2 regions of the Yoonia sp. D2-7 genome follow, and region 2 is predicted to be linked to the other one. Evidence: riboswitches for the same ligand, from Rfam matches in the RefSeq annotation. Region 2 holds a riboswitch; the other holds the start of a gene.
What was found. A riboswitch is a leader RNA that binds a small molecule or an ion and turns the genes downstream of it on or off. The one in region 2 is predicted to bind glycine.

Region 1: linked by a shared signal. The riboswitch ahead of gcvT (glycine cleavage system aminomethyltransferase GcvT) and the one ahead of AC0L7R_RS16255 (D-amino acid dehydrogenase) in region 2 are both predicted to bind glycine.

The regions. Positions count from the first base shown of each region.
Region 1 is NZ_CM147912.1:2,341,499-2,347,244, reverse strand. Features, by position in the region: gene AC0L7R_RS11480 (hypothetical protein) at 1-134, opposite strand, end outside; gene AC0L7R_RS11475 (ABC transporter permease subunit) at 217-1,887, shown strand; tRNA gene AC0L7R_RS11470 (tRNA-Thr) at 1,915-1,990, shown strand; glycine riboswitch at 2,403-2,488, shown strand; gene gcvT (glycine cleavage system aminomethyltransferase GcvT) at 2,650-3,771, shown strand; gene gcvH (glycine cleavage system protein GcvH) at 3,790-4,149, shown strand; gene gcvP (aminomethyl-transferring glycine dehydrogenase) at 4,166-5,746, shown strand, end outside.
Region 2 is NZ_CM147912.1:3,284,382-3,290,127, forward strand. Features, by position in the region: gene AC0L7R_RS16250 (SPFH domain-containing protein) at 1-709, opposite strand, end outside; gene AC0L7R_RS16255 (D-amino acid dehydrogenase) at 750-2,000, opposite strand; glycine riboswitch at 2,033-2,125, opposite strand; gene AC0L7R_RS16260 (hydantoinase B/oxoprolinase family protein) at 2,287-5,746, opposite strand, start outside.

The DNA.
Region 1 (5,746 bases), 940 kb from region 2:
ATAAGCCGCCTGTATTTGCTCGGCCCCGGTACCTTGACCCCATCTTGGGATAGGACATCGACGTTGCGTAGCAACGATTTAAGCAAACGATCCTCGTCCGTGCAGTTTGCACCGATGTGATATACGATTTCCATGTGATCCGAGCCTTTGGTATTGCGTCCGTTTATCATAGTCCAATTTCTGGACAGTTAAACTGCTTTCAGCTATCGGCTTTTTATGTCTGAGCAAATCCGTCAGTTATTGCCGCTGAAGGCAAATCGTCGTGGGATCGATCGCTGGTCGATGGGTGCCCTTATCATCGCCGTCTTGGTTGTTTTGCCGATTGCAGCCGTTGTCTGGTTTGCTTTGACACCGACCGATAACATCTGGCCGCATCTGATATCGACGACATTCCCGCGATATCTGCGCAATACTGTCATCTTGATGCTCAGCGTCGGTGCGTTGACGGCCGTTGTTGGTACAATCACCGCATGGATCGTGGCGATGTACCGCTTTCCAGGTCGGTCGTGGTTGCAATGGGCGTTGCTGATGCCCTTAGCCGTTCCGGCCTACGTTGGTGCCTACGCCTTGGTCGATTTCTTGGAGTACGCGGGGCCAGTTCAATCCGCGTTGCGTGACATGATGGGGTGGGAAAACGCGGCGGATTACGCCTTTCCAGCGATCCGCACGCGATCGTCTGCGGTCATCGTTCTATCGGCGTCGCTATATCCTTATGTCTACTTGCTGGCCCGCGCCGCATTCCGCGAACAATCGGGGGCAGGGTTTGAAGTTGCCCGTGCCCTGGGTGTTGGTCCTTTTGGGCGGTTTTTCCGCGTGGGTCTTCCGCTTGCCCGTCCGGCCATTGCCGCAGGCGTTGCTGTTGTCATGATGGAAACCGTCAATGATTTCGGCACCGTGGATTATTTTGCCGTGCAAACTCTGACGACTGGGATTTTTACGGTTTGGCTGCAGGGCGGGAACCTTGGCGGTGCGGCGCAATTGGCGACCTGCGTGCTCGGTATGATCGTGTTTCTTGTGACGCTTGAAAAGCTAAGCCGCCGCCGTAGTAAATTCTTCGCCTCGGCCCGTGGTCAGAGACCAGTGTCATTGACACAGCTTTCAGGCGGGCAGGGGGCGTTTGCGTTCTTGGTGTGTCTGTTGCCTATCTTGGTCGGGTTCGTGTTGCCTGTGTCCGTTTTGACGTCTCACGCGTTAGACGCCGGACAATGGGTGGCACCGGGATTGCGCAAGGCGTTGCTGCATACTGTCACCGTCGCAGGCCTCGCCGCGATCCTGACGGTCTTGGGTGGTCTGTTCATGGTGTACGGGGTCCGTCTGTCGCGGCGAAAACTGCCACGGTTGCTGATGCCAGTGACGGCGATCGGCTACGCGGCACCGGGCGCCGTGCTGGGTTTGGGCATCTTGGTGCCACTTGCGGCGTTGGATAACCGTTTCGCGGACGCGGTGCTGGCGTTGACGGGACGAGATCCGGGGCTGTTGGTGACAGGAACAGCTGGCGTTTTGGTCATTGCTTACGTTGTGCGATTCTTCGCGATCGCGCAGGGGACAGCTGACGCAGCGTTCGGTCGGGTGTCACCGAGCCTTCCGATGGCTGCACGGTCGCTTGGACAGTCATCCGGCGGCGTTTTGAAACGCATTTATTTGCCCTTGATGCGGGCCTCTGTCGGGTCAGCTTTGCTGCTGGTTTTCGTGGACGCGGTGAAGGAGCTACCGGCAACTTTGCTTTTAAGACCCTTTAGTTACGACACTTTGGCGACCCGCGTCCATGCGAAGGCATCGCTCGAAAATATCAGTGAAGCCGCACCCGCAGCACTGATGATTACCTGCGTCGGATTGCTTGCAGTCATTTTTCTTGCGAAAGCGCAAAAAGAGGGGTTGCGGAGGTGAGAATCCTTTTCTAAAAGCAGCCGCAGTGCCCCTATAGCTCAGCTGGTAGAGCAACTGATTTGTAATCAGTAGGTCCGCGGTTCGAGTCCGTGTGGGGGCACCATTTCACTATCCAGTTTTATCCAATGACATCCGGTTAGGCCTTACATACAAAGGTTTTGTCGATATCGTTTGTCCGATGCCGTCCAGCGGCGTTTGATGCGATACCCCCAGTTTGGGGGTGCCATTGGGGGTATCCCGAGTCGGGAAAGTGATGTCTTCAGCGCCAATGTCTATGAAAATAGTGAAAACGGAATAGCATTTCCTGAAAGCTTTCATCTGGCTTGGCATGCGATAGCCACGAGGACAATCTTGAGCATCAAAGGTTTGGCGCTGCGGGTTGGCCGTTCATTTCCCAATTCGATTTCGTGTTTGGTGTGTCAGTCTGTCGTTTGTGAAAACGAGACTTACCGCCTCGGCTCAAAATCACCAAAATAACCTCTTGCCTGTTGTCACGGAAAACGTGAAAGTGCCCGCACTTGACGTCGGGAGAACCAGAAAAGTTGGTGCCGAAGGAGCAACCGCCCCGGAAACTCTCAGGCAAACGGACCGACGTTGAGACGAATACTCTGGAGAGTGGCACGCAATGTGCCCGCCGAAGGGATAGCAATCTCAGGCACACGGACAGAGGGGGCATCACAGGCGAAAGCAGTGCTTTCGTGCCAGAGTGGTGCCGTGCGATATCAGCATATCGAGATGGCCGTTATTGATAAGAGGCTTACGATGTCTGATCTATTGCAAACCCCGCTACATAAGTTTCACGAAACGCTTGGCGCAAAGATGGTGCCGTTCGCGGGTTATGCGATGCCTGTTCAATACCCGATGGGCGTCATGCAAGAACATCTGCACACCCGCACCAAAGCTGGATTGTTTGACGTCAGTCATATGGGGCAGGTGATCATCAAGGGGGCGGATTATGCCGCCGCCGCGACGGCCTTAGAGACGTTGATACCTGTCGACATTCTGGGTCTAGCCCCGGATCGTCAACGTTACGGATTTCTTACGAATGACACGGGCGGGATCATGGATGACCTGATGCTTGCCAATAGGGGTGATCATATCTTCATGGTCGTGAATGCAGGCTGCAAACGGGATGATATTGCGTACCTCAAGTCCAACCTGGCCGATGTCAGCGTCACCGAAGTTACGGATCGTGCCTTGCTTGCATTGCAGGGGCCGGCTGCTGAAACAGTGTTGGCAGCCCTTGATCCAAAGGTCGCGGATATGCGTTTCATGGATGTGATCACGGCGTCGCTGGCAGGTGCGGATTGTTGGGTGTCGCGGTCGGGTTATACCGGTGAAGACGGCTATGAGATTTCAGTGCCCGCCGCACAGGCCACGACATTGGCGCAAACGCTGCTGGCGCACGACGACGTGGCCCCGATTGGGCTTGGTGCGCGAGATAGTCTACGATTGGAAGGCGGGCTTTGCCTTTACGGGCACGATATAAATACGGACACGACCCCGACTGAAGCGGCACTGAACTGGGCCATCCAAAAGGTGCGTCGCAGTGGCGGTGATCGCGCTGGTGGGTTTCCAGGCGCTGACGTCATCTTGGCCCAGCTGGCTGACGGGGCGGATCGCAAACGGGTGGGGTTGCTGCCTGAAGGACGCGCACCGATGCGCGAGGGCGTGCCGCTGTTTGCACATATTGAGGACGAGACGCCGATTGGGGCGATCACATCCGGTGGTTTTGGTCCGACTGTCAGTGGGCCTGTGGCGATGGGCTACCTGCCGGTCGCACAGGCGGACATCGGAACAACGGTCTATGGCGAACTGCGCGGCAAACGATTGCCACTGACGGTCGCGGCACTTCCTTTCACACCTGCAAATTTCAAACGTTAAACGAACCGGAGAAGATACATGAAATTCACTGAAGAACACGAATGGCTGCGCCCTGAAGGTGATATTGTTGTCGTTGGCATCACCGAACACGCCACGACCCAACTGGGCGATATCGTCTTTGTTGAACTGCCTGATGTCGGGACAACCGTGACCAAAGACGAAGAAATTGTCGTGATCGAAAGCGTCAAAGCCGCTTCCGACATCATGGCACCGATTGATGGCGAAATCATCGAAGTGAACAGTGCGCTTGCGGACAATCCCGCCCTTGCGAACGAAGATGCAATCGGCGCGGGCTGGTTTTTCAAAATCAAACCGTCTGATGCGTCCCAGATGGACGAATACATGGATGAAGCTGCGTACAACGCCTTGATCGCCTAACCCTACGGAGCCTGACATGACCTTCACCCCGACCGACTATTTACCATATGATTTTGCCAACCGCCGCCACATTGGGCCAACGCCTTCGGAAATGGCCGACATGCTGGATGTCCTCGGGGCGAAGGATCTGGAAACGCTGATCGACGACACGTTGCCAGCCAAGATCCGTCAGGATGCGCCGCTTGAATTTGGGAAACCGATGTCAGAGCGCGAATTGCTGCATCACATGAAGGTCACGGCGTCTAAGAATAAGGTGCTGACATCACTGATCGGGCAGGGGTACCACGGTACGGTGACGCCACCCGCTATTCAGCGCAACATCTTTGAAAATCCGGCATGGTACACGGCTTACACACCTTACCAGCCAGAGATTTCGCAGGGACGTCTTGAAGCGCTTTTGAATTTCCAGACAATGGTGTCCGATCTGACTGGTTTGGAGATTGCGAACGCATCCTTGCTGGACGAAGCCACGGCCTGCGCTGAAGCGATGACAATGGCGCAGCGTGTCGCGAAAACAAAGGTGAAGGGCTTTTTCATCGACGAAAACTGCCATCCGCAGAACATTTCGGTAATGAAAACCCGTGCGGCGCCGCTGGGTATCGAGATCACTATCGGAAAGCCTGACGATATGGACGCTGACGCCGTCTTTGGCGCGATTTTCCAATATCCGGGCACCTACGGACACATCCGTGATTTCACGCCTGAAATCGCCAAACTGCATGCCGCAAAGGCGATTGGTATCATCGCGGCTGACCCGTTGTCGCTGACGTTGCTGAAAGAACCGGGTGCGATGGGGGCAGATATTGCCGTAGGTAGCACGCAACGTTTTGGTGTGCCTGTGGGCTATGGCGGCCCGCACGCGGCCTACATGGCTACCAAGCAGAACTACGCGCGCTCTATGCCCGGGCGGCTTGTGGGTGTGTCCATCGACAGTCACGGCAACCGCGCATACCGGCTATCGTTGCAAACGCGCGAACAACATATCCGGCGCGAAAAGGCGACGTCGAATGTCTGTACCGCCCAAGCGTTGCTTGCCGTGATGGCGGGCTTTTATGCAGTGTTCCATGGGCCAGAGGGGCTGAAGGCGATTGCGCAGCGTATTCACCGCAAAACGGCGCGACTGGCAGAGGGGATCAAGGGCGCGGGTTTTGACGTACGCCCAGCCACGTTCTTTGACACGATCACCGTTGAGGTTGGACCGCTGCAAGCGGCTGTCATGAAATCGGCAGTTGATGAAGGGATCAACCTGCGTGCTGTTGGCACAACGCAGGTGGGGATCACGTTGGATGAACGCACGCGTCCCGCCACGATTGAGGCCGTCTGGCGCGCCTTCGGGATCGAGCGCGCGGACAAGGATTACACGCCGCATTACCACGTCCCAGAAAAGCTGATCCGTACGTCTGATTACCTGACGCATCCGGTGTTCCACATGAACCGCGCTGAAACCGAGATGATGCGCTATATGCGGCGGCTGGCGGATCGTGATCTGGCACTTGATCGTGCGATGATCCCGTTGGGGTCTTGCACGATGAAACTTAATTCCGCCGCTGAAATGATGCCGGTGTCTTGGGATGAATTTTCGTTGCTGCACCCTTAT
Region 2 (5,746 bases):
TTGCATATGCTTCGGCATCCGCGCTCAAGCGGCGTGCTTTTGCGGCCTGATCAGCGGCATAAAGATCCGCATCCGCCTGCAATTCGACTGCACGTTTCAGGCCTTCAGCTTCGGTCACCTGCGCACGACGTGCACGTTCAGCGTTCAACTGCTGCAACATCGCCGCACGGGTCGCCGCATCAAGGTTCACGTCCAAAATTTCGGCACGCGTCACTTCGATACCCCAATCATCAACCTGCTGCGCGACCTGCGCACGCACCGCATCGATCAATGTCGCACGGTTTGCCTGCACCTGATCCAGCTCCATCCGGCCAATTTCTGACCGCACGATGCCTGCAACAGTCGTGGAAATCGCGGCATCGACGTCGCGAATACGGTAAACTGTCTTTTCTGGCTCGATGATCCGGTAAAACACGGATGTTTCGACCTGCACCAACACGTTGTCAGACGTGATCGCGTCTTGTGTCATCGCGGGCAACTGGCGTTCTAGAACGCTGACTTTGTGACGCACACGGTCCAGAAAAGGCACGATAAAGTTGATGCCTGGCCCAAGCACGGACCGCAGACGTCCCAGCCGCTCTACAACAAACTTTTCAGACTGCGGCACGATCCGCACGCCAGCAAGAATGCAGACGACGATAAAGATCGCCAGCAAGACAAAAACAATATTTTCGCCCAATAAACCAAGAACAACGTCTTCAAATGACATGTGGATACCCTTTTGTAATTGGTATCCACATAGGCATTCGTCAGCCCATTTTCAATTCACCACTAAGGGTTGTGCCGATCTGTGGCTTCTGAAACGCATCCGCAACAGTCCCACCAATCAGGTCCGCGGTTGCGGCACTTAACGTCCAACCAAGGTGACCGTGACCCGTGTTGTAAAACACGCGTTCAGACCGCCCACGCCCCACACGCGGCATCATGTTTGGCATCATCGGACGCAGCCCCGCCCACGGCACAACGCTTTCGGTGCTCACATCGGGGAAGTGCGTTTCGACCCATTCGGTCAACGGCTTCACCCGATCCGCCCGAATATCGCGGTTTTCACCGTTGAACTCAGCCGTACCCGCCACACGGAACCGATCAACACCAAGCCGCGATGTCACGATCTTGGCCTTATCATCCAGCAGCGACACATTTGGCGCACCTGCTTGCGATACCGCATCCGGCAGGTTCACCGTGATCGAATAGCCCTTCACAGGATAGACATTCACACGGTCGCCAAGTTTTTTCGCAATCGCACGTGATCCGACACCAGCAGTTACGACAACACCGTCATAACGGTCTTCGCCCTGCGCGCGAATCGTTACCGCGTCGGCGTCAGACCGCACATCCGTAACCGCATGGCCCAGCTTGAACGTCACGCCTTGCCGCTTCAACCAATCCGCCAAACCAACCGTGAATTTGTGGATATCGCCAGTGCTATCGCTTTCGGTCCAGAACCCACCAAGGATATCACCGCGCAGCGTAGGTTCTTTCGCCAGCACCTCGTCCGGTGTCAGTTCCGTTCGTGTCAAACCACCCTGCACCAGCAATCCATTCACGCGCCGCGCGTGATCTAGGTCTTTCTGAGTCTTATAAAAATGCAGGATACCCGCAGGCCTGAAATCGAAATCAACACCAGTGTGATCCGCCATCTCGGTCAGCCCAGCGCGTGCGGCGACGGCCAGCTTGGTGGTCGCAATCGTGTTCGTCTTGTAGCGCGGGATATTGCCCAGAAATTCCGCCATCCAAGAGATTTTGTGCCACTGCGGACGCGGGTTCACAGACAGCGGCGCGTCGGCCTGCAACATCCATCTGATGCCCTTCAGGACGGTCGACCACTGGTTCCAAACTTCGGCGTTCGACGCAGATAACTGACCGCCATTGGCAAAACTGGTTTCCATCGCAGCATATCGCTGGCGGTCATAGACGGTGACGTCGAAGCCACGTTTGTGAAGGGAATAAGCAGTGGTAACACCAGTAATACCGGCACCTAGGATCGCAATATGAGGCATGGCAAAATCTCCGCCATTGTACGCTGTCGCGTCGTGCCCCCGCCGTCTTTGGACCTGAGAGATTCACCCAATCTGGGCTTGCTCCTTCGGCGGACCATCTAAGGTCTCTCTTCGGCGTGTTATGCCCTGCACCGGTCCATTTGCCTGAGAGTGACCGGGGCGGTTGCTCCTTCGGCGACGGACCCAACCGGCTCTCCCGGTGCGGACGTCATGCGGGTTTCGTATCGGAAACTTACGTTCCGATCAAATGAATTCAACTCATAATCTTGTGAAAATGCGCGATAGCCTATGCAGCCCCCCAGCCGCCGCCGCCCGGTGATTTCAAAATAAACGTCGCCCCCGCTGGCAGCTCAATCTCGTCGTTCCCTTTCAACGCAACCACAGTCCCGTCCGGCATCCGTGCGCTGTTTTCGCCCGGCAAGGAGTCGCCGCCTCCGTTCGCCCCGAACGGAGGCACCACCCGGTGCGAACATAGCGTCGTCACGGTCACATCCGTCAGGAACGTCAATTCGCGCAATGCGCCATGCCCGCCGCGATATTGCCCCACTCCACCAGACCCAGCCCTGATCCCAAAGGTATCAAGCCGCACGGGGAACCGTTTCTCTAAAATCTCGGGATCAGTCATCAGCGTGTTCGTCATATGCGTCTGCACCGCATCACAACCAGCAAACCCCGGACCAGCGCCCGTGCCACCCGCAATCGTCTCATAGTTCTGGAAATCGTCGTTGCCCCAGATGAAGTTGTTCATCGTCGCCTGCGAACAGGCCATCGCGCCCAGCGCGCCGTAAAGCGCGTTGCACGCGGCTTGCGATACTTCAGTATTGCCCGCGATCACCGCCGCTGGGTAGCTCGGGTTCAGCATCGTGCCCTCGGGCGTGATGATCGTGATCGGCTCTAAACACCCTTCGTTCAATGGGATATTACTACCTACCAACGTGCGGAACACATACAGCACCACAGCACGACAGACCGCGAACGGCGCGTTGTAATTGCCGCTATGCTGGGCGCTGGTGCTTGTGAAATCGACAGTAGCTTGACGGTTTTCGCGATCCACGGTCACGTTGACCTTGATGTGCTGGCCTTCATCCATCGCGTAGTCAAATGAGCCGCCTTCAAGCGTATCAATCACGCGCCGCACGGATTCGGCGGCATTGTCCTGCACGTGGCCCATGTAGGCGGTCACCACGTCCGGCCCATAGGTTTCGCAGACTTTCAGCAGCGCCTGACGGCCTGTCTCGTTCGCTGCAACTTGGGCTTTCAGATCAGCCATGTTTTGCGGGATGTTACGGCACGGGTATTTCCCCGATGCAAGCACGGCCTCTGCCTCATCCGCCAACAACCGCCCGCCGCGCACAAGCTGCACGTTATCAATCAGCACGCCTTCATCATCGATATGTGTGCTGTCAGGCGGTCCCGACCCCGGCGTGCGCCCGCCGATATCCGCATGGTGGCCACGCGACCCGAGCCAGAACGCGGCTTTCCCATCGACAAACACAGGCGTCACAACAGTCACATCCGGCAAATGCGTCCCGCCGTTGTAGGGCGAATTCAGCATATATGCGTCGCCCTCTGCCGCGTCAGGGTTCAGGCGCATAACGGTTTTGATACTGTCGGACATTGACCCAAGATGCACAGGCACATGCGGTGCGTTCGCCACCAGATCACCATTCGCATCGAAAATCGCGCAAGAGAAATCGAGCCGTTCCTTGATGTTCACCGACCAAGACGTATTCGCAAGCGTGGCACCCATCTGATCCGCAACGGACATGAACAGGTTCGACATGACCTCTAGCACGATCGGGTCGGCCTTCGTGCCAGCGGCGGACGGGCGATGTGCGGCCCCTTCACGGGTCAGGATCAGGTTGCCAGTATCGTCAATTCCACCGGACCAGCCGGGTTCGATGATATTGGTCCCAGTCGGTTCTAACACAATCGCGGGGCCTTGGATTTTTGCGCCGACACCAAGCGTCGTACGATCATAAAGCGGCACATCAATCCGCGTATCAAACGCCACAGGCGTATGGGCAATCGGGGCCGCTTTCGTGCTGCCAGACACAACCGGCGCAGGCGGCGTGACAGCCCCACCAATTGCCTCTGCACTGATCATATCAAAGACAATGGCGCGTTCAGGCGATGTGAAACCGAAACGTTGTTGGTGCGCGGCCTCGAACGCGGCTTGCATCGCGGCGGGGGTGCCAAACGGCACCTCAAGCGGTTGGTGCGAACCGTCGTAGCGCAGATGCGCACGGGCTTCGGTCGTAATGTCGGACACACCTTGCTTGCGGACTTCAGCCTCTGCTTCGTCACGTAGCGCGGTCAAAGCAGTCTTTGCGGCGGCAGTATCCTCAAGCGGCACATCCAATTGCACCTCACGCAACGCCCTGATTTCAGCCAATCCCATCCCGAAGGCGGACAAAACGCCTGCGTGGGGGTGGACAAAAACGCGGCTCATGCCCAGCGCATCAGCGACCAGACACGCATGTTGACCACCCGCACCGCCGAAACATTGCAGCGTATAGCCCGTCACATCATGTCCGCGCTGCACCGAGATTTTCTTGATCGCGTTGGCCATGTTATCAACGGCAATCCGCAGGAAACCACGTGCGATTTCCTCGGCTGTGCCGGGGTTCTCTCCGGTCTCTTGCGTGACCGTTTCGATGAGGTCAGCGAACTTTGCCACCACAGCATCGCGATCCAGCGGCTGATCACCCTTGGGGCCAAACACGGCAGGGAAATGATCTGGCGACAGTTTGCCGAGCATCACGTTGCAATCGGTCACGGTCAGTGGACCACCACGGCGGTAACAGGCTGGTCCCGGATCGGCGCCCGCGCTTTCCGGTCCGACCTGAAAACGACCATCGCGGAAGGTACAGATCGACCCGCCGCCCGCAGCTACCGTATGAATATCCATCATCGGGGCGCGCATGCGCACACCTGCGACTTCGGTCTCGAAACTACGTTCATAGTTGCCAGCATAGTGACTGACGTCGGTGGACGTGCCGCCCATGTCGAAGCCGATCAGCTTTTCATGGCCAGCAAGTTCAGCCGTTTTCACCATACCGACGATCCCGCCAGCAGGCCCCGACAGAATCGCATCCTTGCCTTGGAACAGCGACGCATCGGTCAAACCGCCCGAGGATTGCATGAACAACAACCGCCCGCAGACGCGGCCAACATCAAGCGCACCTGCGACCTGATCCACGTAGCGACGCAAGATCGGGGATAGGTAAGCATCGACAACTGTCGTATCGCCGCGGGACACAAGTTTGGCGAGCCGCGATGTGGCATAACTGGTCGAGATTTGGGTGAACCCGATTTCACGGGCAATATCCGCCGCCGCATCTTCATGCACAGGGTTCAGGTAACCGTGCAGAAACGCAATCGCGACAGCCCGCAGCCCATCGTCGAACGCCGCTTGCAACGCACCACGCACAGCACCCAGATCAATCGGCATAACAACACCGCCATCTGCATCCAACCGCTCAGGGATTTCAGCGACAGTCTGGTACAGCAGTTCAGGGCGTTTAATTTCCAGATCGAACAGCTTGGGTCGGTTTTGATAACCAATCTGCAAAAGATCACCGAATCCTTTGGTGATCAGCAGCAACACATCTTCGCCTTTGCGCTCCAACAGCGCATTCGTCGCAACTGTCGTCCCCATCTTCACCGCACGAATCGATTCAGCTGCAGGCGTATCGGTGCCCATCAGGTCTTTGATGCCTTGCACAGCGGCATCGACATAGCGT